Caballeronia sp. TF1N1: one gene and its partner. The protein of the gene in region 1 interacts with the protein of each later gene in a pairwise test. Links are inferred from orthologs where the notes say so. Each region holds a gene or a part of one and is shown on either strand. Other genes may lie near its edges. The genes, in order: LDZ28_RS12980 and ndk.

The links.
Region 2: the proteins of LDZ28_RS12980 (region 1) and ndk interact in binary tests that used the Escherichia coli proteins (3 or more experiments, as listed by UniProt). The link is inferred for Caballeronia sp. TF1N1 from one-to-one orthologs.

Annotation. Positions count from the first base shown.
Region 1 is NZ_CP084626.1:2,761,624-2,771,642, reverse strand. What follows is about bases 3,795-6,657. They hold LDZ28_RS12980 (5-formyltetrahydrofolate cyclo-ligase), read right to left. Parts: upstream 5,604-6,657; coding sequence 4,986-5,603; downstream 3,795-4,985. Other genes in these bases: LDZ28_RS12975 (lytic transglycosylase domain-containing protein), read left to right, coding at 5,612-6,657; LDZ28_RS12985 (winged helix DNA-binding protein), read left to right, coding at 4,472-4,984; pxpB (5-oxoprolinase subunit PxpB), read right to left, coding at 3,795-4,290. Also shown: LDZ28_RS13015 (TraB/GumN family protein), read left to right, coding at 1-24; LDZ28_RS13005 (DUF969 domain-containing protein), read right to left, coding at 990-1,709; 5-oxoprolinase subunit PxpA, read right to left, coding at 1,816-2,571; LDZ28_RS12995 (biotin-dependent carboxyltransferase family protein), read right to left, coding at 2,594-3,640; more of pxpB, read right to left, coding at 3,637-3,794; more of LDZ28_RS12975, read left to right, coding at 6,658-7,579; LDZ28_RS12970 (complex I NDUFA9 subunit family protein), read left to right, coding at 7,700-8,656; LDZ28_RS12965 (glutathione S-transferase family protein), read left to right, coding at 8,668-9,291; LDZ28_RS12960 (multifunctional CCA addition/repair protein), read left to right, coding at 9,288-10,019. UniProt on the Escherichia coli protein: Involved in the removal of 5-formyltetrahydrofolate.
Region 2 is NZ_CP084626.1:1,634,699-1,643,324, forward strand. Bases 3,643-6,631 are described here. They hold ndk (nucleoside-diphosphate kinase), read right to left. Parts: upstream 5,356-6,631; coding sequence 4,930-5,355; downstream 3,643-4,929. Other genes in these bases: rlmN (23S rRNA (adenine(2503)-C(2))-methyltransferase RlmN), read right to left, coding at 3,643-4,766; LDZ28_RS07615 (Bax inhibitor-1/YccA family protein), read left to right, coding at 5,712-6,410; rlmD (23S rRNA (uracil(1939)-C(5))-methyltransferase RlmD), read right to left, coding at 6,482-6,631. Outside these bases: hisS (histidine--tRNA ligase), read right to left, coding at 1-861; ispG (flavodoxin-dependent (E)-4-hydroxy-3-methylbut-2-enyl-diphosphate synthase), read right to left, coding at 868-2,196; LDZ28_RS07600 (helix-turn-helix domain-containing protein), read right to left, coding at 2,347-3,435; more of rlmN, read right to left, coding at 3,624-3,642; more of rlmD, read right to left, coding at 6,632-7,900; LDZ28_RS07625 (3'-5' exonuclease), read right to left, coding at 7,966-8,626. UniProt on the Escherichia coli protein: Major role in the synthesis of nucleoside triphosphates other than ATP. The ATP gamma phosphate is transferred to the NDP beta phosphate via a ping-pong mechanism, using a phosphorylated active-site intermediate.

The DNA of each region.
Region 1 (10,019 bases):
GGCTTCGTCGTGGTGGCTGGCTGAACGCTTTGCCGATTCAGATGAACATCAGCCAGTTCAGCAAAAAGATGTTCACGATCAGAAGCGACAACGCCGTTGGCACTTGCACCTTGATCACCGCGTTCTTGTCGGGCAACTCCAGCAACGCCGCCGGAACCATGTTGAAGTTCGCGGCCATCGGCGTCATCAGCGTTCCGCAGTAGCCCGAGAACATGCCGATGGCGGCCATCGTCGCCGGATTGCCGTGGAACACGCCGACGAGAATCGGTACGCCGACACCGCCCGTCATCACTGGAAACGCGGCGAAGCCGTTGCCCATCACCATCGTGAAAAGCGCCATGCCGACGACATAGACCGTCACCGCGACGAGCCGATAGTCGAGGTTGATGTAGGCCGTCGTCACATGCGCGACCGCCTTGCCGACGCCTGCGTCCGAGAACACGAGCCCGAGCATGCCGAGCATTTGCGGCAGCACGGCGGCCCACGAAAGCGCGTCGATGAGACGGCGCGCCTCGCGCATCGACTGGCCGACGGTATCGCGCGTCATGACGCACGCCACCGCCAGCGCGATCACGCAGCCTATGCCGAAGCCGATCAGCGTCACGTTCTTCAACTCGATCAACGGTTGCCCGCCGAAGACGAGATGGCTCGCGCCGAGCGTCAGGATCACGGTGACGACCGGAATGGTCAGCGCGGGCACGAAGAGCTTGTTGCCGAGCCGCGCGGCGCTCTGCCGGCGCGTTTGCTCCGACAGCATTTTCGGCTTCGCGCCGGTCACGCCGCCGAGTCCGGCGATGAGCGCCATCGCTATCACGAGCCGCCGACGACCGCGGGCGGCAGCCAGTCGCCGATCAGGAACACGAGCGCATACACGAGCCAGAACACGCCCGTCGTCAGGCGGCGCGGATGCGACTTGTCGGTGAGGATCATGCCGGCGACCACCACCAGCACGATGCCGACGAGATAGAAGAGATAGTTGATGGTGAGCGTCATGCTTTCTCTCCCGCGAGATTGCGCGTGAGCGCGCCGAGTTCGCGCGTCAGGCGCCGGTCGAGCAGCCACAGCCGAAAGCCGTGGATGAGGAACGCGCAGAACGCGGTCGGAATGCCCCACACGGCAACATGCATGGGTTCCACGACGATGCCCGCTTCCTTGAGGAACGTGACCATCAGCACGATGGCGCCGAACGCCACGAAGATGTCCTCGCCGAAGAAGAGGCCGACGTTGTCGGTTGCCGCCGAATATGCGCGCAGCTTGTGGCGCACCGCGTCGGAGAGCTTGCCGTAACGCGTTTCGGCGGCGCCTTCGGCCATCGGCGCGAGGAGCGGTCGCACCATTTGCGGATGGCCGCCGAGACCCGTGAGGCCGACCGCCGCCGTCAGTTCGCGCACGAGCAGATAGACGATCAACAGGCGCCCGACCGTCGCCGCGCGAATGCTCGATATCCACGTCTGCGCGCGTTCACGCAAGCCATGCCGTTCGAGCAGGCCGATCACCGCGAGCGGCAGCAAGATGATGAGCGGAATATTGCGCGTCTTCAGAAAGCCGGTGCCGATGGTGGTCAGAATGCGCTCCACGGGAAAGTGCGCCGCGAAGCCGGTGACGATCGCCGCTGCGGCGACGATCAGCATCGGATTGAAGCGCAGCACGAAGCCCACGATGATGACGGCCACGCCGATGAGCGGCCATAAGTTGACTGCGGTTGCCATGAGATCTCCAGACCAGGGGTTAGACATCGCGCCTCGAAGCGGACGCGTAAATAGCGCTTGTTAAAACGCCCCGGCAGGCGGGGCGTTCGATGCATCGGAAAATCGCTTATTCGGCGCGGGCGGCGCGGGCGGCGCGGACATCGACGCCCGCATCGGCGAGCGCGCCGCGAATGCGTCGCGCGAATTCGAGTGCGTGCGCGCCATCGCCATGCAGGCAGATGGTCTGCGCCTTGAGCGGCACCCATTCGCCGGACACGGCCTGCACGCGTTGCTCGCGCACCATCGCGAGCGTGCGGTCGAGCACTTCGGTTTCATCCTCGAGCAGCGCGCCCGGTTCCTTGCGCGGCACGAGCGAGCCATCCGCGCGATAGCCGCGATCCGCGAAGACTTCCTCGATGGCGACCAAGCCCGCGCGCCGCGCCGCATCGACGAGACCGCTGTTGGCGAGACCGAAGATCAGCAGCGACGGATCGAAGTCATGCACGGCGGAGCAGATGGCATCCGCTATCCCGGGGCTTTTCGCGGCCTGGTTGTAGAGCGCGCCGTGCGGCTTCACATGCGCGATACGTCCGCCTTCCGCCCGCGCAATGGCCGACAGCGCGCCCAGTTGATACAGCACGCCCGCGTAGATTTCCTCGGGCGGCAAGTCCATTTCCTTGCGGCCGAAGTTCTCGGGATCGTTGAAGCTCGGATGCGCGCCGATCGCCACGCCTTTTTGCACCGCCCAGCGCACGCACTCGCGCATCGCGGTGGCGCCGCCCGCATGCCAGCCGCACGCGATGTTCGCGGAGCTGACGAGTTCGAGCAGCGCTTCGTCGGTGCCGCAGCCTTCGCCGAGATCGGCGTTCAGATCGATTTCCATGATGTCGTATCGTTCAAAGTCGTTACGTTGATTTAGCCAGACGCGCGCAGCGTTCCTCGTGCATCGCGATGGCCGTGCCCACCTGACTGACATAGCGCCGCTCTTCGGCGAGCGCATGGCGTGCTTCTTCCAGCGACGTTTCGATGAAGCGCACGCCGCCGTTCAACCGCACTTGCGCGAGCTTCCACAAATCCGCCTTGATGACCGCGCCGATCTTCGGATAGCCGCCCGTGGATTGCGCGTCGCCCATCAGGACGATGGGCTGGCCGTTCGGCGGCACTTGAATCGTGCCGGGCAAGACCGCGTGCGACAGCAGTTCGATTTTCTCGCCGCGTTCGAGCTCCGTGCCCGCAAGGCGAAAGCCCATGCGGTTGCTGTTTGGCGTGATGGTCCATTCCTCGTTCCAGAAGTCGCGCTGCGCCTTCTCCGTGAAGCTCGCGTATTCCGGACCGCGCAGCACGCGAATCGGCACGGCCCAGTCGACGCCCGGCGCATGTCGGCCGCGCCGCACGGGTTCATCGACGAGCACGAACTTGCACCACGCGGGCGCCTTCACGCCGAAGGCCGGTTCTTCCGGCGAAAACGCGATGCCCTTGTGCGGTTGCGGCACGCCGACGGGCAAACGGTCGCCGTCGGCAAGCGCGCGTCCGCCCAGGCCGCCGAAGCATGCGCCGAGGTCGGTGCTGCGTGAGCCGAGCATCGGCAAGACGTCGATACCGCCCGCAATGCACACGTAGCCGCGCATGCCGCGCTTGGCCGCGCGCAGCGTCAGTTCCTGGCCCGCGCGCACGGGCAGACTCCACCACGAATAAACCGGCTCGTCGTCGAGCGTCGCGCCGAAGTCCGTGCCGGTAATCGCCACGCGCGTCGCGCGCGAGAAGCGCAGCACGGTCGGCCCAAACGTGACTTCAATACCCGCCGCATCCGCCTTGTTGCCGACGATACGATTGCCGATTTCCAGCGACAGCGCATCGAGCGCGCCGCCCGAACTCACGCCGAGATGCCGATAACCGTGGCGCCCGAGATCCTGCACGGACGAGAGCACGCCCGCGCGTTTTACTTCGATCATGCGCGCACCTCCAGCGCCGTGAAGCGCACGCGGTCGCCGGGCTGCATGAGCGTCGGCGGGTTGCGGGCCGGATCGAAAAGCTTGAGGTCGGTGCGGCCGAGCAGATTCCATCCACCGGGCGATACAGCGGGATAGATACCCGTCTGCGCCCCGCCGATGCCGACCGAACCCGCCGGCACTTCGAGGCGCGGTTCCGCGCGGCGCGGCGTGTGCAGCGCGGGATCGAGGCCGCCCATGTAGGCGAAGCCCGGCTGAAAACCGAGAAAGAAGACGACGTATTCGGCTTCGGTGTGACGCTTCACGACTTCATCGACGGAAAGGCCGACGTGCTTGGCGAGCGAACTCAGATCGGGGCCGTCCGCGCCGCCGTAGCGCACCGGAATCTCGATCTCCGCGCCGCCCGTATCCGATGGCGTGGCCGCTTCCCAACCATCTTCGAGTTGCGCCGCGAGGGCTTCGTAATCGGCTTCGAGCGGGTCGAAGACGATGGTCAGGTTGTTCATGCCCGGCACGACTTCGACGACGTGCGGCATGAGCCGCGCGATGTCGGCGAGCGCCCAGATGCGGCGCTGACAATCGAGCGTCGCCGGTGGCGCGGATTCGCACACGAGCGCGTTGTCGCCAAGCGGATGAATACGTGGTTTCGTCATGCCTCTCTGGTCCCTTGCGCGCGCCGTCCATGCGGCCAGCAACGCGTCAGAATGCTACATTGTCAATAAATTATCGACAATTTATCAATAAGCGTTTGTTCGGAGTGTAGTTCGTGACGCAAGGTCGCGGCTGCGCGATATCGTTCGGATACACTCCACGCACTTTTCAACGGTCCTCGCCATGTCGCGTCACCCTACCAAGATCGTCTCGTCCGAGCATCTCGTGTCAGAAGTCAGCGCCGAGTTATCGGAGTTCGAATACGCGCTCATCATGGTGAGCAACGCGTTCAATCGCTGGATGGTGCGTTGCATGTCGGCGGCGGGCGCGAAGGACATGACCGCCGTGGAAGTATCGCTGCTGCATCACGTGAGCCATCGCGATCGCAAGAAAAAGCTCGCCGACATCTGCTTCGTCCTGAATATCGAGGATACCCACGTTGCCACGTATGCACTCAAGAAACTGGTGGCGCGCGGTTACGTTAAAAGCGAGAAGACGGGCAAGGAAGTGTTCTTTTCCGCAACGGCGGCAGGGCGCGAGTTGTGCGGGAAGTATCGTGAAGTGCGGGAGAGCTGTCTCATGTCGACGCTGCGCGAAAGCGGGCTGACAAACGAGCAGATTGGCGACGCCGCGCAACTCATGCGCAACGCATCCGGTCTTTACGATACCGCCGCGCGCGCGGCGACATCGCTTTGAGTCAGTAGATGGCAGCCTCGGTGACGATGGCTCCAAGCGGCAAGTCGTGGGTCTCGCGCGGGAGCGCATCGCATTTGCCCGATTCGTAGGCAATCCCGATAGTCACGGGGCGCTCGCCATTCGGCCAGGCGGCGAGCGTGCGATCGTAGTAGCCGCCGCCGTAACCCAGTCTCAAGCGCTGGAGATCGAAACCGACGCATGGAATCAGCAACAGATCCGGCGTCACGCGGATTTCCTGGGCAGGCACGGGAATGCGATAGCGGCCTTCGTTCATCGGCATTTGCGCATGCCATGCGTGGAAGGCCATCGGCGCCTTGGGCTCGACCACCACGGGCAACGCGGCGGCGCGCGTCGCGTCTGCCGCGAGCCAGCGAGTGAGCAAAGCGCGTGCATCGAATTCGCCCGCAACGGGCCAATAAAAGCCGATGCACTTGACCGCATGCTCCGCGAGCAACGCCTCGATGCGTGTCGCGAGCGCCTTGTTTCTTTCGGCTTGCGCGGGATCGTCACGCTGTGCTTCGCGGCTTGCGAGAAGCGTGGAACGCAATGCGCTTTTAGGTTTCGCGCAAACGTTGCGTGCTATGCTTTCAACCGATCTTTGGACCACCTCGCGCTCCAGTAATAACGATGTCAAAACGCCTCGACCGAGTATATCTTGCGGCTGGTACCGCACTTGCCGCAGTGACGCTCGTCGCTTGTGGAACAGCTTCCGCGGTTCGCCCCGACGAAGACTTCTCGCCGTCGTCCGACGACCGCATCTTCATGCAGTTGCGCGATGCCGCGCGCGCGAACGATCCGGCCAAAGCCGGCGTTCTTGCCGCGCAAATCCCGAACTATCCGGCGCCGAGTTACGTCGAGTACTTCACGATCAAGCCGCAACTCTTCGATTCGCAAGGCCACGCGCGCATCGACGCGCCCGATGCGCCGGTGCTCTCGTTCCTGCAGCGCAACGACGGCCAGGCCATTGCCGACCGCATGCGCAACGATTATCTCGTCGTGCTCGGCAGCCGTCACGACTGGAAGAACTTCGAGCAGCAATATGCCCGCTTCGTGCTCAACGACGACACGCAGGTCAAGTGCTATGCACTCGAAGCGCGTCTCTCGAAGGGCGAGAACGTCGCGGAAGCGGCGCGCGCGCTGCTCGTCGATCCCAAATGGTACGGCGACGGCTGCGTCGATCTCATCGGCGCACTTGCGGAGTCAGGCCAGTTCACGAGCGACGACATCTGGCAGCAGATTCGCATCGCTTACGAACAGAACTACACGTCGACCGGATCGAATATCGTCGAAGCGCTCGGGCAGGAAAAGCCGAAAGGCTCGCTTCTCGACGACGCGGTCAACAAGCCGCCGCTTTACCTCGCGCGCGGCGTCATGCCGAACACGCCGGCGCACCAACTGACCTTGCTCGCCATCACGCGCATGGCTCGCAACGATCCGGCAATGGCCGCGGCCACGTTCAGTTCGGTCGCGCCGAGTCTCACTGCGCAGGAACGCGCGATCGGCTGGGGCACCATCGGCTATCAGGCGGCGATCAAGCGCATGCCGGCCGCGTCGGACTGGTATCGGCTATCGGCGAACGCGCAGTTGTCGAACCCCGCATATGAATGGCGCACGCGCAGCGCGCTGCTTGCGGGCGACTGGAACATGGTGCGCTGGTCTATCGACCAGATGCCGCCCACCTTGCGCAGCCAGCCTGCGTGGACTTACTGGCACGGCCGCGCGGTCAAGCAAGCGGGCGACGCCGCAACGGCCAATCAGGAATTCCAGTCGATCGCGGACCAATACAACTTCTACGGCCAGCTCGCGCTGGAAGAAACCGGCCAGAAGATCAGCGTCCCGCCGCGCACCACCGTGAGCGATGCTGAAATCGCGCAGATGCAGTCGGTGCCGGGCTTCGCGCTGTCGCAACGTTTCTACTCGCTGAACATGCGGCTCGAAGGCAACCGCGAATGGAACTGGCCATTGCGCAGCATGACGGACCGGCAACTCATCGCCGCCGCGCAGTATGCAAAGCGCATCGAACTGTTCGACCGCACGGTGAACACCGCCGACAAGACTAAGACCGAGCACGACTTCACGCTGCGTTATCTGTCGCCGTTCCGCGATATCGTCGAGCGCGATGCGCAAACCACCGGGCTCGATATCGAATGGGCATACGGGCTTATCCGCCAGGAATCGCGCTTCATCATCAACGCGCGTTCGGAAGTAGGCGCGGGCGGCTTGATGCAACTGATGCCTGGCACGGCGCAACTCGTCGCCAAGAAAATCGGCATGGGTCCGGTGTCGCGCGCGCAAATGAACGACATCAACACCAACATTCTGCTCGGCACAAATTACCTGTCGATGATCTACAATCAATTCGATAACTCACCCGTGCTCGCCACTGCCGGTTACAACGCAGGTCCCGGCCGGCCGAAGCAATGGCGGCAGGATTTGCGCGCGCCTGTCGAGGGCGCGATTTTTGCTGAAACCATTCCGTTCACCGAGACGCGCGATTACGTCAAGAACGTGCTGTCGAACACCGTCTACTACGCGGCACTGTTCGAAGGCCGTCCGCAATCGCTGAAGACGCGGCTGGGATATATCGCGCCGTAGTTCTTTTGCACCGCGCGTCGCGGTTTCGTTGCACGAATAGACGGAACGGGCGCGCGGCTGCCCCTTCGCCGTTCGCATTCGTCAAAGCGCACTCACAAAGCCGCGACTCTAGAGGCGAATATGCGACATCAAAAGGTAGCGCTCATCGGCGGTTCGGGTTTCATCGGAAGTCATCTCGTCAACGCGCTGGTCGATCTCGGCAAGAACGTGCGAATTGCCACGCGGCGCCGTTCCAACGCGGCGCATCTGACGCTTCTTCCCGTCGATGTCATCGAAACCGATATTCACGATCCCGCGCAACTCGCGGCTTTCGTCGCGGAGGCCGACGCGGTGATCAACCTCGTCGGCGTGCTGCAAGGGCGGCGCGGCGAGCCTTATGGGCCTGAGTTCGAGAAAGCACACGTCGAGTTGCCGCGCAAGATCGCGGCGGCGTGCGCGGCGAAAGGCGTGCGCCGGCTGCTGCACATGAGCGCGATCGGTGCGGATTCGGAAGGTCCGAGCATGTATTTGCGCTCGAAGGGCGATGGCGAAAAGGCGGTGCGCGACTCGGGCCTCGACTGGACCATTTTCCGAAGCTCCGTCGTTTTCGGTCCCGAGGACAATCTGCTGAACCAGTTCGCCTTCCTCGAACGCATGTTCCCGGTGATTCCGCTGGCTTGCGCCGACGCGCAGTTCCAGCCTATTTTCGTCGGCGACGTGGCCAAGGCCATGGTCAACGTGCTCGACCTCGACGCGGCCAACCGCATGGTCTACGAGCTCGCGGGGCCGGGCGTCTTCACGCTCGCGGAGCTGGTGCGCTTTGCGGGCGCGACCATCGGCAAGCATTCGCGCATCATCAAGTTGCCCGAGAGCCTTGGCCGCCTTCAGGCGATGACGCTCGAACTCGCGCCCGGTGAACCGCTGATTTCGCGCGACAATCTCGATTCCATGAAAACGCCGAATATTGCGAGCGGCCCGCTTGCGCCCGAACTGGGCATCGGCGAACCGGCGAGCATCGAGGCGATTGCGCCGTTGTATCTGACGGGCGCGTCGAATCGCTCGCGCTTCAATTCTTTTCGCGCCACGGCGCATCGCTGAACATCGATCGCATGAAACTCGTCATTGGTGACAAGAACACGTCTTCCTGGTCCATGCGCCCTTGGGTGCTGATGAAGCACTTCGGCATTCCCTTCGAGGAAACGCTGATCCGTCTCGGTCAGCCCGATACCAAGGCGCGCATTCTCGAAGTGTCGCCATCGGGCAAGGTGCCGTGTCTCGTCACCGACGACGGCGCCTCCGTGTGGGAGTCGCTTGCGATCATGGAGACCCTCGCCGAGCGCCTTCCCGACCACGCGATGTGGCCGCGCGATGCCGGTGCGCGGGCACATGCGCGCAGCATCAGCGCCGAGATGCACGCGAGTTTCGCTGACTTGCGTCAGTCGATGCCCATGGAAATTCGCACGCACGCGCCAGGCAAAGGCGCAAGCGAAGGCGCATTGGCGAATATCGCGCGCATCGAAGCGTTGTGGGCCGATTGCCTGGCGAAGTCGGGCGGGCCGTTTCTGTTCGGCGAGTTCGGTATTGCGGATGCCATGTTCGCGCCGGTCGTCATGCGCTTCAATTCCTACGAGCCGTCGCTTGACCATGAATCGCGTGCCTATGCGCAGCGCGTGACCGCATTGCCCGCGGTCGCGGCGTGGATCGAGGATGCAAAGCAGGAAATCGCGCAATGAACATTTACGCGGTTGGCGGCGCGATCCGCGACGAGTTGCTCGGCGTGCCGGTGGTGGATCGCGATTATGTCGTGGTTGGAGCCACGCCCGAGCAAATGGTGGCGCAAGGCTATAAGCCGGTGGGCAAGGATTTCCCGGTGTTTTTGCATCCGCGGACGCACGAGGAATACGCGCTCGCGCGCACCGAGCGCAAGACGGCGGCGGGGTATCACGGCTTCCAGTTTTACTACTCGCCGGACGTGACGCTCGAAGAGGACTTGACGCGGCGCGATCTGACCATCAATGCAATGGCGCGCGAAGTGAATCCCGATGGCGAACTGACCGGCCCGGTGATCGATCCGTTCAACGGCCGCGCCGATCTCGCGCAGAAACTCTTCCGGCATGTGGGCGATGCGTTCATCGAAGACCCGGTGCGTATTCTTCGTCTCGCTCGTTTCGCGGCGCGCTTCGCCGATTTTTCAGTCGCGCCGGAAACCGAAGCGCTGATGAAGAAAATGGTCGAGGCGGGCGAAGTCGATGCCCTCGTGCCCGAGCGCGTATGGCAGGAAGTCTCGCGCGGTCTGATGGAAAAGAAGCCTTCTCGCATGTTCGAGGTCCTGCGCGGTTGCGGCGCGCTGGCGCGCATTCTCCCCGAAGTCAACGCGCTTTGGGGCGTGCCGCAACGCGCCGACTACCATCCCGAAGTGGACACCGGCGTCCACGTGATGATGGTGGTGGACTACGCGGCG
Region 2 (8,626 bases), 1.1 Mb from region 1 along the record:
CGTGCCTTGCGCGCCGAGCTTGTCGGTCACCCACTCGAACACGGTGAGGTTGTAATAGTCGAGACCGCGCACGAGACGCGGATTGATCTTGAACGGAATGTTGTTGGCCTTCAGCAGCCTTTGCACGCCCTCGAAATGCTTGCGCGATTCTTCGCCCAGGAAGTCGGTGAGCTTCGGCGCGTTCTGCGCGATTTCCTGCAGCGCGGGATTCTTCGTGTCGAGCACGCGCAGCGGGTTGGTGTAGAGACGGCGTTTGGCTTCTTCGTCGAGCGCGTCGACGTGCTGCTCCAGATACGCGATCAGTTCCTTGCGGTGCGCCGCGCGCTCGTCAGGCTGGCCGAGTGAATTCAGTTCCAGGCGAATGCCGGTCAACCCAAGGTCGTCCCACAGGCGCTGACACATCATGATGATTTCGGCGTCCGTGTCCGGTCCCGCGAAACCGAGTGCTTCCACGCCGACCTGATGGAACTGGCGATACCGCCCGCGCTGCGGACGTTCGTGACGGAACATCGGGCCGATGTACCACAGGCGCTTCGGGCCGTCGTACAGCAAGTTGTGTTCGATGCTCGCGCGCACCACCGCCGCCGTGTTTTCGGGCCGCATGGTGAGATGTTCGCCGTTGAGCGAATCGGTGAAGCTGTACATCTCTTTTTCGACGATATCCGTCACTTCGCCGATCCCGCGCGTGAACAACTGCGTATGCTCGATGATCGGCGTGCGAATGTTCTGATAGCCGTATGCGCGCAGCATCGACTTCACCGTGGATTCGAAGAAGTCCCACAACGCGGCATCCTGCGGGAGGATGTCGTTCATGCCCTTGACGCCGGTCAGCTTGCCGAGCCGTTTCTTCTGTTCAGTCATCTGTCTTTAAAGTGTTGCCGCGGACGTTTCTTCGCGCTTGCCGGTTTCTTGCCCGTAGGTGCGCTCGACGTAGTCGCTGACGATTTGCTGGAATTCCTCCGCGATACGCTCGCCACGCAAGGTCTTCACCTTCACGCCGTCGATAAACACGGGCGCGGCGGGATTTTCGCCCGAGCCCGGCAAACTAATGCCGATGTTCGCGTGTTTCGATTCGCCCGGCCCGTTGACGATGCAGCCCATCACCGCGACGTGCATCTTCTCGACGCCGGGAAACTGGTCGCGCCACACGGGCATGGAGTTGCGCAAATAGCTTTGGATCTGCGACGCGAGTTCCTGGAACAGCGTGCTGGTCGTGCGCCCGCAGCCGGGACATGCAATGACCATTGGCGTAAAGGAACGCAGGCCCATGGTCTGGAGGATTTCCTGGCCAACGACCACTTCGCCCGTGCGCGCGCCGCCTGGCTCGGGCGTCAGCGAAATACGGATGGTGTCGCCGATGCCTTCCTGCAGCAGCAACGACAGCGCCGCCGTCGAAGCGACGATACCCTTCGAGCCCATGCCCGCCTCGGTCAGGCCGAGATGCAGCGCGAAGCTGCAACGTTTAGCGAGTTCGCGATAAACGGCGACCAGATCCTGCACGCCGCTCACCTTGCACGACAGGATGATCTTGTCGCGACCGAGGCCGAGTTCGACCGCGCGTTCCGCCGAGCCGACCGCCGACTGGATCAGCGCTTCATACATCACGCTTTGCAGTTCCCACGGCGCCGAGCGCGCGGCGTTTTCGTCCATCATGCGCGCGAGCAGGTCCTGGTCGAGACTGCCCCAGTTCACGCCGATGCGCACCGGTTTGTCGTACTTGATCGCGGCTTCGATCATCTGCGCGAATTGCGTGTCGCGCTTTGCGCCCTGTCCGACGTTGCCGGGATTGATGCGGTACTTCGACAGCGCTTCGGCGCATGCCGGATGATCGCGCAACAGCAGATGCCCGTTGTAATGGAAGTCGCCGACGAGCGGCACGGACACGCCCATGCGGTCGAGCTGATCGCGGATGTGCGGAACTTCCGCCGCCGCTTCCGGCGTATTCACCGTGATGCGCACGAGTTCGGAACCCGCCTGCGCCAGTTCCTTGATCTGGATGGCGGTTCCGATGGCGTCGGCGGTGTCGGTGTTGGTCATCGACTGCACGCGCACCGGTGAGTCGCCGCCGATGGTGACGAGCTGACCGCCCCAGCGCACGTCCACCGCATGCGATGCACGACGCTTCGACGAGCCGCCGAACACCGGTTCGGTCGAACAGATCTTGCTGCTAATCAGGGATTGAGCTTCGGATTGCATCGAAAAACCCTTTGGCCACCAGGCGCCGCGTGCAAGCGGCGCGACGGTGCGAATATGGAACCTTGAACGGGCATCACGGCAAAAGCCGGAATGCCCATGACTTGCACGCGCGCTGAACCTCCGACTCCGACACCGCTACGCGCCGCCCGTTCAGGGCAGCGTGAAGCGCGCGACGTTGCCGCGTGCGGAAACGTATTTCTTGGCGTCGACCGGCTGATCGTCAAACGAGATGGAATCGACGCTCTTCGCGTTGCCGACGGTCACCTTGAACGGCGCTTCGCCCTGCACGCGTTGCGTGCTTCCCGCGTGGACGAGACCGGAGAAAACCTCCTTGCCGTCCTTGCCGCGCACGCTGAACCAGCTATCTTCCTTCACTTTCAATTCGACTGCGCTCGCGCCCGTGCCGGCGACGACCGGCGCGGATGCGGCGGCGCCAGCGGCCGGCGCCTGCTTGGCTGCGGCCGACGCGCTTGCGCCCTGCAACGCCGCAATGGTCGACGACGAGGCCGGCAACGCGTTCGTGCCGAGCGGACGTGGCATCGGCTGTTCGCCGGGCGCGGCGGCCACTTCGGGCAGCGAGGCGGCTTCGCCGGTGTTCGCCGCGGCGGCTTCATCAGGCGTGGAAACGACGGATGCGGACACCGTGTCGCCCGGCGCGGCCGTGCCAGCGCCCGTGCTCGACTTGAGGCGCGCGAGCCACGCCGACGAATCGCCGCCGGTATGCCACATCACGAGCGCGGCCAGCACCACGACGACCGCCGCGATGCCCCAGAGCCACGAGCGTTTCTTGCCCGACGAACCACCGAGTGGCACCGACACGCGCTGTCGCGGCAGACCCGCACCCGCCGAAGCCGGCACCTTCAGATTTTGCCCGACCGCCGCGCCCTCGCGACGAAACGCCTGCGTGAAAGGCGCGGGATCGGTACCAAGAACCTTGGCGTAGCTACGCACGATACCCGCTGCGAACGTGCGATCGGGCAATTGACTGATGTCGCCCGCTTCCAGCGCGAGCAGCTTGTTCGGCGAGACCTTGAGACGCGCTGAAATGTCGTCGATCGACCATGACTTCGCGTGACGAAGCTGCGCGAGCCGCGCGCCGACGGCGGCAATCGAATCCAGAGGCCCCGTCTGGCTCGCGTTCGATGCCGCCCCGCCAGTGCCCGCCTGACTGTCATGCTCATTGACAGGAAGACCCCCGGTATGACTGCCAAAAGGCGTCGGGTGCTGCGGCTCACTCATCCCAATTTCCTCGCATCGATTCTTTTATATTGCGCGGCTAAGCCGGCGGATTGCATCAAAACGTGAACGATACAGCCCCGGCAATGTTGCAGACCGCTTTATAACAAAATGTTCGGCTTTGCGCGCCGGCCTGGCGCGACTTCCGTCTTTTCGGACTTTGTTTTTCTTCGCTGTACGGCGGCAATGCGTCAGACCGCGCGCACCTCGATCACCTTGCCTGGCGCGCGACCCATGCGTTCCACGAGGCGCGTGCGATCCTTCACCTCGCCCGCAAGCTGCCCGCAGGCTGCGTCGATGTCGTCGCCGCGCGTCTTGCGCACGGTGGTGACGATGCCCGCGTCCATCAAAACCTGCGCGAAGCGCTTGATCTGCTCGTTCTTCGAGCGAGTCAGACCTGATTCCGGGAACGGATTGAACGGAATGAGGTTGAATTTGCACGGCACGTCGCGCGTGACGGCCAGCAGTTCGCGCGCATGGGCTTCGGTGTCGTTGACGCCGTCGAGCATGCAGTATTCGAACGTGATGAAATCGCGCGGCGCTACCTTCAGATAGCGCTGGCACGCGGCCATCAATTCACGCAGCGGATACTTCTTGTTGAGCGGCACCAGCATGTCGCGCAGCGGGTCGTTCGGCGCGTGTAGCGACACGGCGAGCGCCACTGGCAGATCCGCGGCGAGGCGGTCCATCATGGGCACGACGCCGGAAGTGGATAGCGTCACGCGACGGCGCGACAGGCCATAGGCGTTGTCGTCGAGCATCAGACGCATGGCGGGCACGACGGCGTCGTAATTCAGCATGGGCTCGCCCATGCCCATCATCACGACATTGGTGATGACGCGCTCGCCCTTTCCCGGGCCGCCGACTTCGCGCCCGAGCGACTTGCGCAGCGCGAATTCGGCCATGCGCATCTGCCCGATGATCTCGCCAGTGGTCAGATTGCGGGAGAATCCCTGCTTGCCTGTGGAACAAAACCGGCAGTTCACCGCGCAGCCGGCCTGCGAGGACACGCACAACGTGCCGCGCGTTTCCTCGGGAATGAACACGGTTTCGACAGCGTTACCGTTGCCTACGTCGATCAGCCACTTGCGCGTGCCGTCGGTGGAAACGTGATCGCGAGAGATTTCGGGCATCGCCAAACTGGCGCGACCCTTGAGTTTTTCGCGCAGCGATTTCGCGAGGTCCGTCATGCCGTCGAAGTCGTCGACGCCATATTGGTGGATCCAGCGCTGCAATTGCTTGGCGCGAAACGGCTTCTCGCCCAGGCTGCCGCAATAAGCGACGAGCCCGGCGGCGTCGAGATCGAGAAGATTGACGGTGCTGCTGTTCGTCATGTCGAGTCCTGCCATTTCAGATTGCGAAGCTCGGGAGCTTTTGCCCGAGACCGTTCGCGCCAATTCCTGCATGTTCCAGCTTTTCAAGCGATGCCGGCGCGACAGCCGCATGATCCGGCGCACTGCCTCGAGGCGCGGACCGACGCGGCAACCAACGCGCGACTTAACGCGAGTAGACGTTCACTTGCGGGAAGAAGAACGCGATTTCTTGCGCTGCCGTTTCCGGAGCGTCGGAACCGTGCACTGCATTTGCATCGATGCTGTCCGCGAAATCAGCGCGGATCGTGCCCTTGTCTGCCTTCTTCGGATCGGTCGCGCCCATCAGGTCGCGGTTCTTGATGATCGCGCCTTCGCCTTCCAGCACTTGAATCTGCACCGGACCGGAGATCATGAATTCCACGAGGTCCTTGAAGAACGGGCGTGCAGCGTGCACTGCGTAGAACTTTTCCGCGTCCGCGCGCGACAGATGCACCATGCGCGAAGCAATGATCTTGAGTCCAGCACTCTCGAAACGGCTGTAGATTTGGCCGATAACATTCTTTGCCACTGCGTCCGGCTTGATAATCGACAGGGTGCGCTCGATTGCCATGAAAAACTCCAAAAAATTAACGGTTTACGGATTAAAAGGAATCGACAATTGTAGCATGAAGCAGGGTATGATTGCGATTGAAACCTTACGGCGCCGTAAGGGTCGAACCGTCATACGCCAGCGTGCCTTGAGCGTGTATCGCGCCGAGAAACGTCGGCGCCATTGATTTCGGACCGTGCGGCAGTCATATTGGAGTCGAGCCGCGCTTTGCAAGCGCCTCGCGACATCAGGCACTGCACGAAACCGGAATGGCGCGGGCAACGGCCTCATAATCGCTTAAGTATTCCTACCGTATCATTCGTGTATGACGGATGTAGCGCGGGGCGACGACAGACAATTTGAAGCAAGGAGAAACCATGAACGAATCACCCTACAGTTTTGGACGCAACGGCAGCGTCACTTCGGTCGAGGTGCGCAACCGCGTGCTACGCAACACTTACTGGCTGCTGGCGCTTTCCATGGTGCCGACGGTGCTCGGCGCGTGGGTCGGCGTCGCGACGGGCTTTTCCCTCTTCGCGGCCACCAGCCCGGCAATGAGCTTCATTGCGTTCATGGCGATTGCGTTTGGCTTCATGTTCGCCATCGAGAAAACGAAGAACAGCAGCATGGGCGTGATCGTCCTGCTCGGCTTCACGTTCTTCATGGGCCTGATGCTCTCGCGTCTTTTGAGCTTCATCCTCGGTTTCTCGAACGGGCCGCAGCTCATCATGATGGCCTTTGGCGGCACGGGCGTGATTTTCGCGGCCATGGCGACCATCGCCACGGTCAGCAAGCGTGACTTCTCGGGCCTCGGCAAGTGGCTGTTCATGGGCGTGATGGTCATTCTGCTGGCTGCAGTCGCGAACATTTTCCTGCAACTGCCGGCGCTCATGCTGACGATCTCCGTGCTCGCCATCGTCATCTTCTCGGCTTACATGCTGTTCGACGTGCAGCGCGTCGTGAATGGCGGCGAGACGAACTACATCAGCGCGACGCTCGCCATCTACCTCGATCTATACAACGTCTTCACGAACTTGCTGGCACTGCTCGGCATCTTCGGCGGCAACCGGAACTGATCGAACCGGTGCTTCAAACGAAAAACCGGCCTTCGGGCCGGTTTTTTTGCGCCTTCTTAAATAAAAGCGCTTCAGTCGCGTTCGAACAATGCAATGGATTCGACGTGCGACGTATGCGGGAACATGTTGACGACGCCCGCTCCCTTCATCCGATACCCCGCCTCGTGGACGAGCAGGCCGGCGTCGCGCGCGAGCGTCGCCGGGTTGCACGACACATAAACGATGCGCTTCGGCAGCGAACCCTCGCCGCTTTGAGCGATGTCCGCAAGCGCCTTCGCCACTGCGAGCGCGCCCTCGCGCGGCGGATCGATCAGATATTTGTCGAAGTGCCCGAGCGCGCGCAGATCGTCGGCAGTCACTTCGAACAAATTGCGGCAGGCAAACGACGTATGGCCGTCCACGCCATTGGCCTGCGCGTTTTCCAGCGCGCGCGTGGTCAACGCTTCGCTTCCTTCGATACCCACCACTTCGCGCGACACGCGCGCAAGCGGCAGCGTAAAGTTGCCGATGCCGCAAAACAGATCGAGCACGCGATCGTTCGGTTCCGGCGCGAGCAGGCTCAACGCGCGCGCCACGAGCACGCGGTTGATCTGATGGTTCACCTGCGTGAAATCAGTCGGCTTGAATGGCATGCGGATGTGAAACTCCGGCAGCGTATAAGCCAGTTCGCTCTCGAGCGGATAAAACGGATAAACCGTGTCGGGACCTTTCGGCTGCAGCCAGAATTGCACGCCGGCGTGTTCGTCGGCAAAGGCGCGCAAAAGCGCTTCGTCGGCGTCGTTGAGCGGTTCGAGAATGCGCAACACCAGCGCCGTCACGTCCGCGCCAACCGCAAGCTCGATCTGCGGCATGCGGTCACGAATCGACAAACCGGCTACCAGATGCCGCAGTGGCACGAGCATGGCGGAAACGTGCGGCGGCAGCACCTCGCAGCTCGTCATGTCGGCGACATAGCTGCTCTTGCGTTCATGAAAGCCGACGAGCACGCCGCCCTTCTTCTCTACGTGCCGCACCGTCAGGCGCGCGCGATAGCGATAACCCCACGACGGTCCGTGAATCGGCCGGAACATGGTTTCCGCGCGCAGTTTCGACAAATGCTGAAGATTGTCCTCGAGCACGCGCTGCTTCACGGCAATCTGCGCGCGCACGTCGAGATGCTGCATGGAACAACCGCCGCACGTGCCGAAGAACTGACACTTCGGCTTCGTGCGGATGACCGCTTCGCGCAACACGTTCACCACTTGCGCCTGCTCGAAACTCGGCTTCTTGCGATAGCTCGAATAGCTCACTCGTTCGCCGGGCAGCGCGCCTTCGACGAAGATCACCTTGCCCGGCTCGCCGTTCTCGTTGACCGTGCGGCCGACGCCGCGCGCGTCCATGTCGAGTGACTCGATTTCGATTTCGGGCGCGACGAATGACGGATCGGGCGTAACGGTTTTGGCCGGCGCGGCGCGGCGGCGATGCGAATTTTTTCGAGCGGCTTCAGACACCTGCGTACTTCCTGACTGACGTGTTGGCAAAGGCGAGATTGTAGACGAACGTCACGGCCTCGCACTCACCGGCCGAATGCGGCGAGATACTCGGCCCAATGCGGCGACGCTTCCAGCGCGAGCGCGTTCTTCACGAAGTTGATCTCGTCCGCGTACTCGTCGGGCGTGAGTCCGCCACGCATCATCTGAAAGCGGCAATACATGAGGTAAGTGTTGACGACATCCGTTTCGCAATAGTTGCGGATCTCGTCGATCTGACCATCGCAATAGGCGTCCCACACCTTGCCGCCGTCCATGCCCAGCTTGCCTGGGAAGCCGCACAGTTTGGCGAGTGCATCGAGCGGCGCGTTGGCGCGCGCCTGATACATCGCGAGCACGTCCATCAGGTCGAGATGCCGCATGTGATAGCGGCTGATGTAGTTGTTGAACCTGAACTCGCGATCGTCCTGGCCCAAGTCCCAGTAACGCGGCGCCGCGATGCCATGCACGAGCGCACGATAATGGAGCACGGGCAGATCGAAACCGCCGCCGTTCCACGAAACGAGTTGCGGCGTGTATTTCTCGATCACGCGATAAAACGACTGGATCAGCGATGCCTCGCCATCCGTCTTCGTGCCGAGCGAGCGCACGCGAAAACCGCTGTCGTCGCGAAAGACGCAGGAGATCGCGGCAATGCGTTGCAGATGATGCGGCAAGAAGTCGTTGCCTACGCGCTCGCGGCGCGCG